One region of the Niveibacterium sp. genome, then DNA from elsewhere that is predicted to be linked to it. Evidence: predicted binding sites of a transcription regulator. Region 1 holds the regulator's gene; each other region holds the start of a gene.
The links. The regulator FNR, encoded in region 1, switches genes on or off when oxygen is low (the NO sensors DNR and NnrR bind a similar motif). The targets are predictions, from matches to a motif close to TTGANCTAGNTCAA.

Region 2: a site for FNR is predicted at 2,398-2,411, ahead of ACE3P0_RS00750 (DUF2249 domain-containing protein). Genes of this name have one in related genera too.
Region 3: a site for FNR is predicted at 3,974-3,987, ahead of ACE3P0_RS14310 (hemerythrin domain-containing protein). Genes of this name have one in related genera too.

Annotation. Positions count from the first base shown of each region.
Region 1 is NZ_JAYRDJ010000007.1:81,270-86,856, reverse strand. Features, by position in the region: gene ACE3P0_RS07270 (heavy-metal-associated domain-containing protein) at 1-82, opposite strand, end outside; gene ACE3P0_RS07265 (universal stress protein) at 88-513, opposite strand; gene ACE3P0_RS07260 (sulfite exporter TauE/SafE family protein) at 527-1,234, opposite strand; gene hemN (oxygen-independent coproporphyrinogen III oxidase) at 1,295-2,689, opposite strand; gene fnr (fumarate/nitrate reduction transcriptional regulator Fnr) at 2,784-3,524, shown strand; gene ACE3P0_RS07245 (SirB2 family protein) at 3,525-3,905, opposite strand; gene ACE3P0_RS07240 (PHA/PHB synthase family protein) at 3,914-5,587, opposite strand, start outside.
Region 2 is NZ_JAYRDJ010000001.1:163,987-169,573, forward strand. Features, by position in the region: gene ACE3P0_RS00735 (FUSC family membrane protein) at 1-1,002, opposite strand, end outside; gene ACE3P0_RS00740 (O-acetyl-ADP-ribose deacetylase) at 1,028-1,561, opposite strand; gene otsB (trehalose-phosphatase) at 1,564-2,301, opposite strand; gene ACE3P0_RS00750 (DUF2249 domain-containing protein) at 2,473-2,817, shown strand; gene ACE3P0_RS00755 (LysR family transcriptional regulator) at 2,830-3,771, opposite strand; gene ACE3P0_RS00760 (DoxX family protein) at 3,888-4,307, shown strand; gene gstA (glutathione transferase GstA) at 4,384-4,992, shown strand; gene ACE3P0_RS00770 (class III extradiol ring-cleavage dioxygenase) at 5,052-5,587, shown strand, end outside.
Region 3 is NZ_JAYRDJ010000021.1:43,074-48,660, reverse strand. Features, by position in the region: gene ACE3P0_RS14335 (carbonic anhydrase) at 1-267, opposite strand, end outside; gene ACE3P0_RS14330 (DMT family transporter) at 346-1,209, opposite strand; gene ACE3P0_RS14325 (Crp/Fnr family transcriptional regulator) at 1,283-1,972, shown strand; gene ACE3P0_RS14320 (hypothetical protein) at 1,960-3,237, opposite strand; gene ACE3P0_RS14315 (DUF2249 domain-containing protein) at 3,244-3,465, opposite strand; gene ACE3P0_RS14310 (hemerythrin domain-containing protein) at 3,462-3,917, opposite strand; gene ACE3P0_RS14305 (cytochrome c) at 4,106-4,531, shown strand; gene ACE3P0_RS14300 (cbb3-type cytochrome c oxidase subunit I) at 4,544-5,587, shown strand, end outside.

The DNA of each region.
Region 1 (5,587 bases):
GCTGCGCCAGCAGCACCCGCTCCACCGAACGCACGCAACCTTGGCAGCTCATGCCGCCAACCGAAATCTTCGCAGTATCCATCGTCGTCACCTCGCCACCATCACCGGGCAGTGGGCAAGCTGAACCACTCGCGCCGCCACCGACCCGATCAACACTTTCTCAAGCACGCTGTGCCCGCGCGCCCCCAACCAAATCCAGTCACACCCCCGGTCGACCGCAAACGCGACGATTGTTTCCGCGGGGTGCCCGATCAAAACCTGCTCCTCGAAGCTCAGCCCGGCCGCACGCAGACGGCTTGCCGCCGGCGCCATCGCGATCCGCCCTTCGTCGCTGTAGTAACGGTCCAGCGCGCTCGTTTCAACATGGCGAGTCGCAAAGGTCATTGGTACCGGGTTATGCACCGTAACCAGCACGATCGCGGGCGGCGCGGCAAAGAACTTTACCGCGCGCAGCAGCGCGTCCACGGCGGCAAGCGATGCCGCAGAACCATCCGTAGCAAGTAGGATTTTCATTGCGATCCCTTTCTTATACGTGGCAGATCACGCCCTGCCACAGTTTGCCACCCAAGGTGGCTGCATTCGCCAACCCGAATACCCCGAAGCCCAGCACCACGAGCCCGGCGCCAAAACGCAGCCACGACCGCTGCAACCAACTGCGTAGCCGCGCAGCAAACAATCCGGCCAGCATCAGGTTGGGCAGGGTTCCCAGGCCGAACGACAACATCAGCATCGCGCCGCGTGCCGCGGAGCCGGACACCAAGGCCGTCGCGAGGATGCTGTAGACCAGGCCGCACGGCACAAACCCCCATACCAAGCCAAGCGGATAGGCATTGAGCGGCGTGCGTGCCGGAATGAAGCGCGCACCGTACGGCCGCAACTTCGCCCACAAGCGGCCGCCAAGCCGCTCAATCGGCGCAAGTGGCGCAGTAACGCCCGCCAGATACAGCCCGAGGAGTACCAGCAGCAGATTCGCCAGCACGTAGAAGGTGATCTGCACCGGCAGCAAGCGATTGAGCAGAAAGCCGGTCGAGCCAATCGCACCGAGTACGGTACCGGCAAACGTATAGCTGCTGATGCGCCCAAGGTTATACGCCAGATGGATCGGCCACATGCGCCGGGCCTGCCCCGGCGCGTTGACCGTCAGTGCGGCAACCAATCCGCCGCACATGCCGACGCAGTGCGTTCCACCCAGCAAACCAATCAGCGCCGCAGCAAGGTATCCCGCTTCAGGCATCACGCAACATCCCGGTACCGCCCCGAGGGGCAATCCGTAAGTTTAGCGGCCGCCCCGCGCTCAGATCACCTTGGAGTAGCGAACAACCTCGCGATCACCGCGCAGATGTGCGTCGAACACCATCGCAAGCACACGTGCCAACATGCGTCCAGGGACCGTTACCTCAACGCCTTTGTCGGTCACGACACAGAGCCCGTCACGTTCGCGCGCCCGCAAGGCTTCGATCTCGACGGCAAAATACTCCGCGAAGTTGATCCCCCACGCCTGCTCGAAGGCCGCGTAATCGAGCGAGAAATGGCACATAAGGCTCTGGATGACGGCATAGCGGAGCTGGTCGTCGAACGTCATCTCGTAGCCGCGCACGATCGGCAGTTCATCGCGATCGAGCGTTTCGTAGTAAGCCTCAAGCGTCTTCGCACTCTGTGCGTAAGCCGGGCCCACCTTGCCGATGGACGAGACGCCAAACCCCAGCAGATCGCAGTCCGAGTGTGTCGAATAGCCTTGGAAATTGCGGTACAGCCGGCCGTTGCGTTGCGCCACCGCCATCTCGTCGTCCGGCTTCGCGAAGTGATCCATGCCGATGAACACGTAGCCCGCCTGGGTCAACTTCGCGATCGCCATACCAAGGATCTCAAGCTTCTGATCCGCACTCGGCAAGTCGTCGGCGTTAATCCGCCGCTGCGGCATGAAGCGCGTCGGCAGATGGGCGTAGTTGTAAAGCGCCAGCCGATCCGGCCCGATTTCGAGCACACGGTCGAGGGTCTGGCTGACGCGCTCAACGCTCTGGAAGGGCAAGCCGTAGATCAGATCGATGCTCACCGAGCGGAAGCCATTCGCCCGCGCCGCAGCGATGACTGCCGCAGTCTCCTCGACAGACTGGATGCGGTTCACAGCTTTCTGCACCACGGGATCGAAGTCCTGCACCCCAACGCTCATGCGGTTGAAGCCTTCCGCACCAAGCAACGCAACCGTCTCGGCCGACACACGGCGCGGGTCAACCTCAATCGAATATTCACCCCCCGGCATCAGCGTGAAATGGCGACGAATCGAGCGAAACAAATCGCGGATCTCGCTGTCCGAGAGGAATGTTGGCGTGCCGCCGCCCCAATGCATTTGTGAAACTTCGTGCGAGCCGGCAAGCTGTCCGGCGACGAGGCCCATCTCTTTGTCAAGATAGCGCAGGTAGCGCTCGGCCCGGCTGTGATCCTTCGTGACGATCTTGTTGCACGCGCAGTAGAAGCAGACCGTATCGCAGAATGGAATGTGGAAATATAATGAGAGGGGTTTCTTCAGGCCGCCCTGCGCGCGCAGACCAAGATGTCTTGCGTAGTCGCTACGCCCGAAGCCCTCGTGGAACCTGTCCGCAGTCGGATACGACGTGTAGCGCGGACCGGAAACGTCAAAACGTTGGATGAGATCGCGGTCGAAGACCGGCGTCTGCTCATTCTGATTCATTGTTTATTTTTTCTCTCTGTGGATGCCGGAAGGTGTCATGAACTCGGTCGGAGCCGTTTGATTGCCATCAACTAGCCCCCTTGGAGCACCCGCCTTGGAAAAACCCGCCACGATTCCGCTGACGGCCGTCAATCTTCGCACCGCGTGCACCCAATGTAACCTCAAGGAGCTTTGTCTTCCCGTTGGTCTTGATGATGTTGATCTCGAAAGGATCGACGGCCTCATCACGGCACGCAAGAAGGTCAAGCGGCAACAGCACCTGTACCGGGCTGGCGAACCCTTCGAGGCGATCTATGCGATCCGCACCGGTTTCTTCAAGACCGACATCCTGACCGAAGACGGCCGGGATCAGGTTACCGGCTTCCAGATGGCCGGCGAGATCCTGGGGCTCGACGGCATTTCGAGCGATCGGCATGTGTGCAATGCCGTCGCGCTTGAGGATTCCGATGTCTGCATGATCCCGTTTGAGCGGCTCGAAGAACTCTCGCGCCGGATCGAGCCGCTGCAGCGACAGTTCCACAAGTTCATGAGCCGCGAGATTGTGCGCGAGCAGGGCATCATGATGCTGCTCGGTTCAATGCGCGCGGAAGAGCGGCTTGCGGCCTTCCTGATCAACCTGTCGCAGCGCATGCGCTTGCGCGGTTATTCAGCGTCTGAGTTCCATTTGCGCATGACGCGCGAGGAGATCGGCTCCTACCTCGGGCTGAAGCTGGAAACGGTCAGCCGGGCCTTCTCGAAGTTTCAGGATGACGGACTTATCAGCGTGCACCAGAAGCACATCCAGATTCTGGATGCCGATGGTCTGCGCCGTCTGATCGGTCGCGCAAACGTCTGATCACGCCCAGGGGTTCGGCCGCTTTGTCAGCGCGACCGACACGATGTAGCCCAGCACCAGCAAAGCGGCCGCAAACGCGGCCGCTTTTGTTTGGCGAGTGCGCCCGCGTTTCAACGCGTATGTGCCCAACACAATGTACGCGAGCAGGCCCAACACCTTTGCGGTAAGCCAGTCGTCGTGAAACGGCGCAGCACGAAGCGCCCAAGCAAGAGCAACCGCGGACCCCAGCAAACCGGTATCGACGATGTGCGGCACCACCCTCACCCACCGGCCACGCACCCAGCCTGCTCCCATCAACACACCGACACCTCTCGCGACGAACCCCGTTGCCGAAAGCACAACGAAGCTGACATGAAGGTGCTTGAGCAGCAGGTAATCCATCGATCTCCCTAGCGTTCCATGACGTAGTCACCGGGCGCCGCGGCCAGCGCAGGAAAGTCATTATTGCTGACTGGCGGCGGCGCGATACGTTCACCGCAGCGCTCATCCAGCCAACAGAACCAATCATCCCACCAGCTGCCGACCCGGTGCTCCGCACGACCCCTCCAACCATGCGCGCTATCGGTGCGGTGCGCAGCCGCAATCCAGTACTCGCGTTTCGGAGGCTGAACCGGCGGGTTAACGATACCGAGGATATGGCCGCTCGACGAGAGCACGAAACGCTTGTCCCCGCGCACGAAGTTGGCAACCCGGAAAGCTTGCCGCCAGGGCGCGATGTGGTCATCTTCGGCGGCAACGGCATAGAGCGGCTGCGTGATCCGACCAAGATCCAGCGCTTCACCGGCAACCGTCAGCGCATCGGGCTCGATCAGGCGATTCCTCAGGTACAGCTCGCGCAGATACCAGGCGTGCATCGCATAGGGCATGCGCGTGGTATCCATGTTCCAGTACAACACATCGAACGAGGGCGGCTTCTCGCCCATCAGATAGCCCTGAACCACGTACTGCCAGATGAGCGGGTTCGACCGAAGCAGGCGGAACGAGGCCGCCATGTCGCGGCCGTCGAGATACCCCCGCTGCTCCATGGCCCGCGTCAGATAGCGAACGCTTCCCTCGTCGATGAATACCTCGACATCACCCGGCTTCGCAAAGTCGACCAGGGTCGTGAACAGTGTCCAATGCGCAACCGGTATGGCTTCAGCCGTGTAATGGCGGTTGGCCCACGCCATGTACATCGATAGCGCGGTGCCGCCGATGCAGTAACCGACGGCGTGCACCTTCTCCGCACCCGACAGTGCGCGGGCAGTCTCGATCGTAGCCGCGACGCCTTCCTGCAGGTAGTCATCGAATCGGACATCACGCAGCGCAGCGTCCGGGTTCTTCCATGAGGTGATGTAGACGTCGAAGCCCGCGTCACGCAGATGGCGCACCAAGCTCTTCTTAGGCGTCAGATCAAGGATGTAAAACTTATTGATCCAAGGCGTCACGATCACGACCGGCATGCTGCGCACAGTATCGGCGGTGGGCGTGTAGTGGATCACTTCAACCAGACGGGTGCGAGCAACCACCTCACCCGGCGTCGTTGCCAGATTGCGCCCGACTTTGAAGTCCGACGGGTCGGCCATGCGGATGTCGCCGGCACGCAGATCGTCGAGAAAGTTCTGCCAACCTGCTCGCAGCGTCTGACCTTGGCTGGCGGCCGCGGCGCGCTGGGCAACCGGATTCAGGGCCAAGAAATTGGTCGGCGCAACTGCGTTCAGCCACTGCCGCCACCAGAACGCAGCGCGGCGTCGCTCGGTGCCCGACAAGCCCGGCGTGGCATACAGCATGTCCTGCGTATGCCGCGTTGACAGCAGATACCACTGCTTCAGCGCTGCCCACGAAGCGTTCTGCGACCAAACGGGATCGGAGAACCGGGTATCGTCCGCTTGCGGACGCACCACATCAGGAACATGAGCGCCAGCGGCGCGCGACAAACTGTTGCATGCCAGCGCCCAAGCGTCCGCCGAAAAACGGCTCCAGCGCTCGGCGAACTCCAGTGGATGCAGACACCAGGCGATTTGCGCATGCACCACTGGCGCAACAACGCCCAGGGGGTCTACGCTTGCAGCCACCTGTTGCCC
Region 2 (5,587 bases), on a different contig from region 1:
CTTTGCGGCGAGGCCGCGCAAGAGGGCGGCGGCGCGGGCGTGCTCCGGCACCGCGAGATCAGGCTCGGCGAGCGCGTAGGCGGCTGCCTGCGTTGCGGCGCAGGCTTGGCTGCGATCGGGCAATACCGGCACCGGCCGCGCACGCACGATCGCCCCTGCTACGGCTTCGATGTCGTCCGCCGCTTCCACGACACGCTGGCCCATTTCGCGCATGACTGCGCTGTCGCCATAGCGTGCGCGCATCAGCTCGCGGTCGGTCTGCGAAGCCAGCGCGTGCTCGTAGGCGTCGAGCAAGGCGTAGAGCACCCGTGCGAGTTCGGCACGGCGACCTGGGCGGATACGGTAGAAGCAGAAGTCCCGCGCGGCCTGCAGCTTCTCGGCGAGCGCGGCGTGCTCGCGGATCAGATCGAGGTACACCGCATCAAGGGAGCTGGCGGGGTCGTAGTAGCGCGCCTTGTGCCGCAGGTAGCGCGAGAAGGCGTCGAGCGCGTCGGCCAGCACCTGCTGGCGAGTCCGTACCGCCAGCGCGATCGACAGGCTCCAGCCCCACACCAGATAGGCGAGCCCGCCGAGCATGAACAGAACCGCGTGACCCCACGGTGAAGTGCCGGGCGGCAGCGGGAATGCCATGGCGAACACGGTTGCCAGTACGAGGCTGAAGCCCATCGGCAGCAGGAGGCGACCCCATGCGCTGAGCAGACCGGCGACGAAGCCGACTACGGTGATCTCCAGCCCGAGCAGCACGGCATTCGTGTGGCTGGCACTGACCAGCAGCGTGACCAGGGAAGTCCCCAGCCACGCCGGCAGCAGTTGCCGCAGCTTATGGCCTTCTGGCGCTGGCACGTCTGCAATGCTGACTGCCATCGCACCGCTGGACAGCACCGCTGCCAGCGTGAAGCCGCCCGCCATGTAGCCGCACAGTGCCACCAGCAGAACGCCGGCTGCACAACCGATACCGTTGTAGATCGTGTGGGTGAAGAGCAGGCGTGGGAGCTGCGGCATGGTTTTTGGTGCTCGCTGAGTTTGTCTACCGGTGCTGGCCCGAGAGGGCTTGGGCGAAGAGCGCCGCCATCCCGGCATCGAAGGCGACCAGCGTGACACGGAGCGTATCGCGGCTCGCGAGTGCGGTGAGCGATTCGCGTACCGCGATGGGGGCCGCGAGTTCGGGCGGAAAGCCGTAGATGCCGCAGCTGATTGCCGGGAAGGCGAGGGTGTTGAGCTGATGTGCTTCAGCCAGCGCGAAGCAGGCACGGTAGCAGGCTGTCAGCTGATCGACCTCACCCTCCCGCCCGCCGCGCCACACCGGGCCGACGGTATGTAGCACATGGCGTGCGGCTAGCGCGAAGCCGGGGGTTATGCGTGCTTCACCGGTGCGGCAGCCGCCGAGGCCCGCGCAGTGCTGGCGCAGCTGCGGCCCGGCGGCGCGGTGGATCGCGCCATCTACGCCACCGCCGCCGAGCAGGCTGCTGTTGGCGGCATTCACGATGGCGTCAACGGCCAGCGTGGTGATGTCCCCGCGCCAGATGAGCAGGCGGGATTCCGGCGCGCCCGCTTGCGTCACGCTCAATCGAGCAGTTGCTCCAGCCAGTCGCGCACCGCGTCTTCGTCCGGCAGGCGGTAGCGCGCGTGCGAGTTGCCGGCGCCGACCTTGATCGATACACCGTCGAGCGCATTGACGGCGAGGAAGCCATCCTCGTCAGTGATGTCGTCGCCGATGAACACCGGCTTGCGCCCGGCAAAGGGGAAGGCCTGCATGAAACGGTTGATCGCAACGCCCTTGCTCGCTTCCACCGGTTTGACCTCGACCATGCCGCGGGCGTGCATGACGCGCACGCCGCTGCCGGGCAGGCAGCCCGATTCGGCGGCTTTGGCTGCAGCCTCGCGCAGTTCCGGGTGGCGATGGAAGTGCAGCACCATCGACAGGGCTTTGCGTTCGAAGCGCACCCCCAGCGTGTGGTTGGCGAACTGTTCGCAAGCCGCGTGGGCGGTGACCAGGCCCGGCGGCGGCACCAGCTGTTCGCGCGTGGCGTGCGGGGTGAAGCGCCATTCGGCGCCGTGCTCGCCGGCAGCGGCCAGGCGCAGCGGTTCGAACAGGCTGTCGATCACTTCAATGCTGCGGCCGCTGACCATGGCGAGCGCGCCGTCGGCGCGATTGCGCAGCTCGGTCAGCAGCGAGCGCAGGCCGTCGTCGACCAGCGGTACGGTCTCGTCCGGTTTATCGAACGGAACCAGCGTGCCGTCGAAATCGAGAAAGAAGGCGAGGGCGTCTGCGGAGAGGCGCGGGGGGGCTTGTGTTGGCATCGGGGGTCGTCCTTGCTTGGCGTGCGCGCTCTTCTGGGTATAGACGCTTGCCGGGGAAACTGGGTGTGCATTATCCCTGACAGCGCGTCCGGCCGCTTGTTCCGGCTCAAGGAAACAAAGCCGGCGCGCCGCGAAACTGGCGCCACCCCAACGAACCCCAAGAGGTGATCCATGTCGTGCTCCGACACCCTTGCGCAAGAAAACGGCGTTTTCGGTTTTGATGCGCGTGCCATTTCCAAGCGTTTCCGCCATGCCGCGATCTTCGGCGCGCTCGAGTCGCTCAACGATGGCGACGTGATGCGCTTCCAGAACGACCACGACCCGCTGCCCCTGCTGGATCAGATCCGCCACCGCTATGGCGACCAGATCAAGATCGACTACGTCGCGCGTGAGCCGGGCAACATCGTGATCGACTTCCGTGTGCAACTCGGCGCTTACGCCGAAGCGGCCGCGCAGCAGAGCGCTGGCGGTGGTTGCGGCGGTAACGGTGCCGGTGGTTGCGGTTGCGGTAACTGAGCGCTGCTGGCCTCAAATTGGCGGGCGTTCCGGTGTGAGCCGGGGCGTCCGTTTGCTTTCCGGGCACGCGTTTGAGAGCCAGTCGCGCAGGTGGCCGACGAAGCCGCGCACCGCGGCCGACAGGTGGCGCCGTGTCGGATACACCGCGTAGATCGTCAGCGGCTGGGGGCGCCAGTCGCCCAGCACTTCGAGCAGGCGGCCGCTGTCGATCAGCGGTTGCAGTATGAAATCCGGCGCCGAGGTGAGGCCCAGCCCCTGGGCTGCCAGCTCGGCCAGCAGCGGGCCGTTGTTGGCGTGCGCCGGGCCGCGCACCGGCACCTTGATGCGTTCGCCGGCGGCGCTGCGAAATACCCAGTTCAAGCCCTCCGAGGCGTAGGCGTAAGTCAGGCAGGCGTGCTGCGCCAGATCGTCCGGATGGCGGGGTTCGCCATTCGCTGCAAGATAGGCGGGGGCGGCCGCGATCATCAGCCGCGCCTCGCCGATCGGCCGTGCGACCAGGGTCTGGCTGCCCACCTCGCCGACGCGGATCGCGAGATCCAGCCCTTCTTCCACCAGATCCACCTGACGGTCTGACAGCGCCACGTCGACGCGCACTGCCGGGTAGCGCGCCAGATAGGCGGCAATGGCGGGTGCCAGGTGGCTCACGCCGAAGCTGATCGGTGCGGTCAGCCGCAGGGTGCCGCGCGGCGTCGGGTCGCGCGCGCCGGCGAGTTCTTCGGCCTCGGCGATGTCGGCCAGCAATTGCACGCAACGCTCGTAGTAGGCGCGGCCGTTTTCGGTCAGCGAGAGGCGGCGGGTGGTCCGGTGCAGCAAGCGGGCATCAAGCAAGGCTTCAAGCTGCGCCACCTGGCGCGACACGGCCGAGGTCGAGCGGTTCAGGCTTTCAGCCGCGGCGGCGAAACTGCCTTGCTCCACCACCTTCGTGAAGATCGTCATCGCTTCGATACGGTCCATGCCAACTATCCCGTTTAGCGCAATAAACAATTGCAGTTCAGATACTTTATCCCGATTTGTGTTGGCGGCAGACTTCACTCCATCGCATCACGCGAACCCCACACAGGAGAGTCATCATGGAAAACCAACAGACCACCCAGATCGGAAGCTTTGTTCTACGCATCAGCCTCGGCCTGATGTTCATCGCGCATGCGCTGCTCAAGCTGCTCGTGTTCACGCTGCCGGGTACCGCGGCCTTCTTCGCTTCGCTGGGCCTGCCGGGCTTCCTTGCCTACCCGGTGTTCGCGGCGGAATTGTTCGGCGGCATCGCGTTGTTGCTCGGCTGGCGTACCCGGCTGGTCGCGACGGCGCTGATCCCGGTCTTGCTCGGTGCCACCTGGGCCCATGCAGGGAACGGTTGGGCCTTTACCGCGCCTAACGGCGGCTGGGAATATCCGGCCTTCCTGACGGTGGCGACCTTTGTGCAGGCGCTACTTGGTGCCGGTGCCTTTGCGCTGGATGCCCGCAAGCCGGTCAGCACCCCTGCTTTTGCCTGAATTTGAACCACCCGGGCGGTAATGCCGCCCGGCTCCAGACCCCAAGCCCCAACCCCAACTCAACGGAGAGACTCAAATGAAACTGTTCTTCTCGCCTGGCGCCTGCTCCCTGTCACCGCATATCGCCTTGCGCGAAGCCGGCCTGCCGGTGGAACTGGTGAAGGTGGATCTGAAGACCAAGCAGTTGGCCGACGGCGGCGACTTCACCGCGATCAACCCGAAGGGCTATGTGCCGACGGTTCAGCTCGACGATGGCGAGATCCTCACCGAAGGCCCGGCGATCGTGCAGTACATCGCCGACCAGAAGCCGGAAAGCGGCCTCGCGCCGGCCAACGGCACGATGGCGCGCTATCGCCTGCAGGAGTGGCTGACCTTCATCAACTCCGAACTGCACAAGACCTTCGGCGCGCTGTTCAACCCGAACGCGCCGGCCGAAACCAAGGACGGCGCCAAGGCGCTGCTCGCCAAGCGCTTCGACTATTTGGCGAGCCAGCTGCAGGGTAAGGATTACCTGACCGGCGCGCAGTTCACCGTGGCGGACGGCTACCTCTTCACCGTCATCAACTGGTGCCAGTGGGTTGGCATCGACCTCGCACAGTGGCCGGCGCTGGCCGCGTTCCATGCCCGCGTGGCGGCTCGCCCGGCGGTGCAGGCGGCGCTGCGCGCCGAAGGCCTGCTGAAGTAAGCCGTTGCAATCGAGGCGCGGGTCGGGTCGGCCTGCGCCCAATCATTCAGGAAACGATCATGAACACCGCAGCCGCCCAGTCCGTCCTCTTCCTCTCGCATGGTTCGCCCCTGCACGCAATGCTCGACAGCGATGCGGCGCGCGCCTGGGCGAAGCTCGGTGAAACCTTGCCGCGGCCGCGCGCGATCGTCGCGGTATCGGCGCACTGGAACACCGGCATCCCGATGCTGACCGGGGCCGAGGCGCCGCCGACGATTCACGATTTCGGCGGGTTCCCGGACGCGCTCTACCGCTTGCGCTACCCGGCCGCGGGCGCACCGGCACTGGCCGAGCAGGCGCGGGGGCTGCTGCGCGAGGCCGGGCTCACGGCTGGCATCGACGGTGCGCGTGGGCTCGACCACGGTGCCTGGGTGCCTTTGCTGCACATGTTCCCTAAGGCCGATGTGCCGGTGATCCAGTTGTCGGTGCAGCCGGAGCTGTGCGCACGGCACCACTTCGCGGTGGGCAAGGCGCTCGCGCCGCTGACGGCCGACAACGTGCTGATCGTCGCCTCCGGCCATACCACGCACAATCTGCGCGACGCCTTCCGTCGCCC
Region 3 (5,587 bases), on a different contig from region 1:
CCGCTTGACGGTAAGGAAGGTCTGGCTGCGGCAGTCGTAGCGGTTGAGCGCCTTGATCGTCTTGTAGCCGGCCGCTTCCACCTCTTCATCGGTGAGCACCACCCGGCCCCAGGCCACCTTGGTGCCGGCGTCCGAATCCAGCACGCTGGCGCGATCGAGATCGACGCTGCGCCCCTTTTCGCGCGCAACATGCAGCCAGTCCGCCGCCAGCGCGCTCGATGTCGCGGCAAGGCCCAGCAGTGACAGGCAGAAAACAGCGATACGCATGGTGCGACTCCGGCAAACCCTCTACCGGTATTTTCGGCCGCGCCGGCCAATGCTTGAGCGGGATCGCCGCCGCACGCGCTATTCGCGTACCACCAGCACGCCCGCCACGAGGATCAGTGCGCCGCCAACCAGCGTGCCGGGCCCCAGCGGCTGGCCGAGAAAAGCCACGCCGGCCAACGCCGTAACAACCGGTTCGAAGGTCGACAAGGTCGCCGCGCGGGTCGGGCCAAGGCGGCGCAAGCCGGCGAGAAAGCTGCTGACACCGAGCACGGTGGACACCAGCGCCAGCGCGACGACGCCCGCCCAGCCCTGCACTGTGTGCGGCCAGCGCAAACCTTCCGGCAGCGTCAGCAGCGCCATCGCGAGGCAGGCTGCACTGCTGACCACCGCGGCCTGTGCCAGCGCTGGCACGCCATGCGGCACGCGTCGCCCGGCCAGCGTGTAGAGCGCGTACATCAGGCCGGAAGCCACGCCAAGCGCTACGCCCAAGGGCTTCGCGCCGCTCGCGTAGCCGATCGTCAGCGCGCAGCCGCACAGCGCACAGCTCAGCGCGAGCAGGCGGCGGCGATCCGGCCGTTCGCCGTGCAGCAGCCAGGCCAGCACGGTGACGAAAGCCGGGTACAAGTACAGCAGCAGCGCCACTACCACCGCAGGCGCCAGCGTCAGCGCGGTGAAGTAGCACAGCGCAAGTCCGGCATAGCCCAGCGCCCCCATGCCGGCCAGCACCCACAAGGCGCGCCCGCGCGGCACGCCGAGGCCACGCGCGGCGACGATGCCCCACAGGATCAGCGCCGCCAGCGCAAAACGCAGCGTCAGCAAGTCCGCCGGGCGCAGGCCCTCGCGCCAGCCGTACGCGCTGAACAAGGGCATCAGACCGAAACACGCCGCGGCGAGCAGGATCAACAGCACGCCGCCGAAGCGGTCGCGGGTGGGCGATGACATCGAGAAAGCTTCCTGTTTTCGGTGAGGTGGTGCGCTAGTATTCTGCCTTTCCCGCACCGTGATCCCAATTCACATGGAAACCCGTCGCAAGGCCGATATCAACGGACTGCTTTCCCGCCTGCCGCTGTTCGCCCAGGTCGAACCGGAAACCATTGCCACGCTGGCCGCCAACACCGTGGAAGTGAGGCTGGAGAAAGGCAAGCTGCTGTTCCAGCAGGGGGATGCCGCCGATGGCTTCTATGTGGTCGTCTACGGCCAGGTGAAGCTGGGCTTCGCGGCGCAATCCGGCCACGAGAAGGTGATCGAGATCCTCGGCCCGCAGCAGAGCTTTGGCGAAGCGGTGATGTTCATGGGCCGGCCCTACCCGGTATTCGCGCAAGCCTTGTCCGACACGCTGCTGCTGCACATTCCGGGCGACCCGATCTTCTCGCTGATCGAGCGCAACGGCAGCTTCGCGCGCCGCATGCTCGCCGGCCTTTCGATGCGGCTGCACACGCTGGTGCAGGACGTCGAATCCTACTCGCTGCGTTCATCCACCCAGCGGCTGATCGGCTACCTGCTGCGCAACGCGGACGAAGCGGACGGCAACACCGCCGAGATCGATCTGGAAACCAGCAAGCAGGTGCTCGCCTCGCGTCTGAACCTGACGCCCGAGACCTTCTCGCGCATCCTGCACGCGCTGTCCGAATCGAAGCTGATCTCGGTAAACGGCAAGCACATCACGATTCATGACGTCGCAAAGCTCAACGCTTACGAAGGCTGAGCAGCCGCCTTCGCGCGCTTGAGGCGGGTACGGCGGAAGGCCAGCGCAAAGCCCCAGACGTTGCCGGCAAAGCTCAACTGCGCCAGCAACAGGCAGGCCCCGGCAATGCGCGCCAACGCAGGCCACAGCACCGCCACCCCAAGCGCACACACCGCGGCGAGCTGCAGGTAGGCCTGCCAGCGCAAGCGGCGCTCGCCCGGCGGTGCCTCAAGCCTCGCACCCAGCCCGAGCGCGGCAAGATGCAGCGTCGCGAGGAAGGGCAGGATCTTCAACAGCATCGCGCCGATTACGCCGCTGAACACACCGATCGCCAGCACCACCCCGAGCGCCATCGCCGCGCGCTCCGACAGCCAGCCGTCGCCGCCGAACAAGGCCACCGCAAGCAACAGCGCGGCGATCACCAGCGCCGCCATCGCACTGCGCCAGCCGCTGCCGGCGGCATCGCTACGGGTACGGCGCCGCTGCTGGAACAACCGCAGCGTCAGCAGGGCAAAACCCAGCGCGAACGCGGCAATGCCGAGCCCGAGCCATCGCGCCAGATCGATGGCACCGACCAGCGCCGCCGCGCTGATCGTGCCCAGCAGCACCGGCAGTGCTGCAGCCGCCAGTGACAGCGCCGTGACCGGATACGGTGGCGTGATGTAGAACATCGGCACCACCAGCACCGCGACGCCGGCCACCAGCGGCAAGGCCCAGCCCGCCAGTGCCCACAGCGCATGCAGATTGACCAGCGTGACGAAGTGCGAGCCGGCGCCGTGTTCGAGCTGGTGTGCGAGGGCAAAGCCGAGCGCGATGGCCATCGCGAGCCCCGCCACCGCCACGCGCATCAGGCGGCGCGCAGGGTCGCGTGCGGTAGCGCGCAGCAGCCCGGGCGCAATCGCGACGACGAACACGCCGCACGCCGCCGCCAGCAGCGCGGCACCGATGCCGGTGAGGTGACGGCCGGGCAACATGAAACCGGTGATCAGCAGCACCGCGCCGATCACGCTGGCCGGGTGCACCACCGCGGCGAGCAGGCGCGGCCGCGGCACCATGCTGCCGGCCGCCACCGGCAGCACCTGGAACAGCGCGCCGAGCATCGCCTGCAACATCAACCCTGCCGTGAAGCAATGCAGCGCCGCCACCGCGTGCGGGTGCCAGCGGCTGGCGAGCACCGTGTCGGGGTGGATCAGCAGCAGCAGCGCGCCGGCAATGCCGAACAGCGGCGCTCCGACGAAGAAGCGCAGCGGTACCGACAGCGGCGGTGCGTCGCGCACTTCCAGCATGGTGGCTCAGGCGTGGCGAATGTGGATCGACACCGTGCCGTCTTCACCAAACTCGGTGCGGTGAGTGAATCCGTTCTGCTTGAGGATGCCGTACAGCGGCACCGGTTCGCGGTAGAGCAGCAGCACCGCCTCTTCGCCTCGCGGCAGCGTGTCGAGCGCTTCGAGGATCAGGTGCAGGGGTTGCGGCGGTTCAAGGCCGCGTGCGTCGACGATGCGAGGGGCGTTCATTGTGGAATCTCCGGCGTTCCAAGGCGGGCGATCGCATCGGCCACGACTTGCGGATGGGCGCTGAGCACCTGGTCGCACATCGGGTAGAGGATCTGCTCCTCCTTCATGTTGTGGGCTTGCATGATCGAGAACAGCGTGTCGGCAAGGCTGCCCGCCTCGTCGAAATCGCCCGCCATGATCAGGCGACGTACATCCTCGCACAGCCCGAGCATCTCGCCATGCTCGCTGCGCATCACCGCGCTGGGGCCGGCCGACATGCCGGTGGCGGCCTCGAAGGCCGGAAAGATCACGTCCTCTTCGGCGCGAAAGTGTGCATCGAGCAGCAGATGGAAGCGCGCGAAGGCGTCCGCGGCCTGAGTTTGTGCGCGCTGCGCAATCGCCTGCTCGGCACGAGCGAAGACGTCGTCGCAAGCACGGTGGTCCGCCGCAAAATGTTCGATCACGCTCGCCATGACAAGGTCCTTTCAGTCGTGGCGCCCAGTGTCGCGGCGCGGCACCGTCGGCGGCCTTGACTCGCATCAACGCCGCGGCCGCCGCGGCAACGCGGGTGGCCGCTTGATTGCAATCAATGTCGCCGACCGACCCGGATCACGAGAATGCGCCCACCTTGCAAGCTGCATCCACAAAGGGGAGACGCACCATGAGCGGAGGACTATCGACCTCGATGGCGCGGAACGTTTTCTACGGCGGAACGGCGTTCTTCGCCTTCCTGTTCATTGCCTTGACCGTAGATACCAACCGCACATTGCCCAAGCGCGATAACAGCGCAAACATCACGCCGGCCGTCGCGCATGGCAAGAAACTCTGGGAGACCAACAACTGCATCGGCTGCCACAGCCTGCTTGGCGAGGGCGCCTACTTCGCGCCGGAACTGGGCAACGTCTACAAGCGTCGTGGCCCCGAGTTCATCAAGGCCTGGATCAAGGGCCAGCCGACCGGTGCGCCGGGCCGGCGCCAGATGCCGAACTTCCATCTGTCCGACAAGGACCTCGACGACATGGTCGAATTCCTCAAGTACAGCTCTGAAATCAACACGGCGAAGTGGCCGCCGAACATCGAAGGTTGAGGAGAGCGCACCATGCAATACAAATCTCAAGCGGTTGCGAAACCCTACTTCATCGCGGCGATCGGACTCTTCGTTGCGCAGATCCTGTTCGGCCTGGTGATGGGCCTGCAGTACGTCGTGGGTGACTTCCTGTTCCCGGCGATCCCGTTCAACGTCGCGCGCATGGTCCACACCAACGCGCTGATCGTGTGGTTGCTGATGGGCTTCATGGGTTCGGCCTACTACCTCGTACCTGAAGAAGCGGAGACCGAGCTGCACAGCCCGAAGCTGGCGCTGGCGCTGTTCTGGATCTTCCTCGTCGCGGCTGCGCTGACCGTACTCGGCTACCTGATGGTGCCGTACGCAACGCTCGCCAAGATCACCGGCAACGACCTGCTGCCGACGATGGGGCGCGAGTTCCTCGAACAACCGACGATCACCAAGATCGGCATCGTCGTCGTCGCGCTGGGCTTCCTGTTCAACCTGACCATGACCTTCCTGAAAGGCCGCAAGACCGCGATTTCCAGCATCCTGCTGCTGGGTCTGTGGGGCCTCGCGGTGATGTTCCTGTTCTCGTTCTACAACCCGGACAACCTGGTCAAGGACAAGTACTACTGGTGGTTCGTGGTGCACCTGTGGGTGGAAGGCGTGTGGGAGCTGATCCTCGGCGCAATCCTCGCCTTCGTGCTGATCAAGGTCACCGGCGTCGACCGCGAGGTGATCGAGAAGTGGCTGTACGTGATCATCACGCTGACGCTGATCTCCGGCATCCTCGGCACCGGCCACCACTTCTACTGGATCGGCGCGCCGGAATACTGGCAGTGGATCGGCAGCGTGTTCTCGGCGCTGGAACCGATTCCGTTCTTCGCGATGACCGTGTTCGCCTTCAACATCGTCAACAAGCGTCGCCGCGAGCATCCGAACAAGGCGGCCGTGCTGTGGGCGCTGGGCACCAGCGTGATGGCCTTCCTCGGCGCGGGTGTGTGGGGCTTCCTGCACACACTGGCACCGGTGAACTACTACACCCACGGCACACAGATCACCGCGGCGCACGGCCACATGGCCTTCTACGGCGCC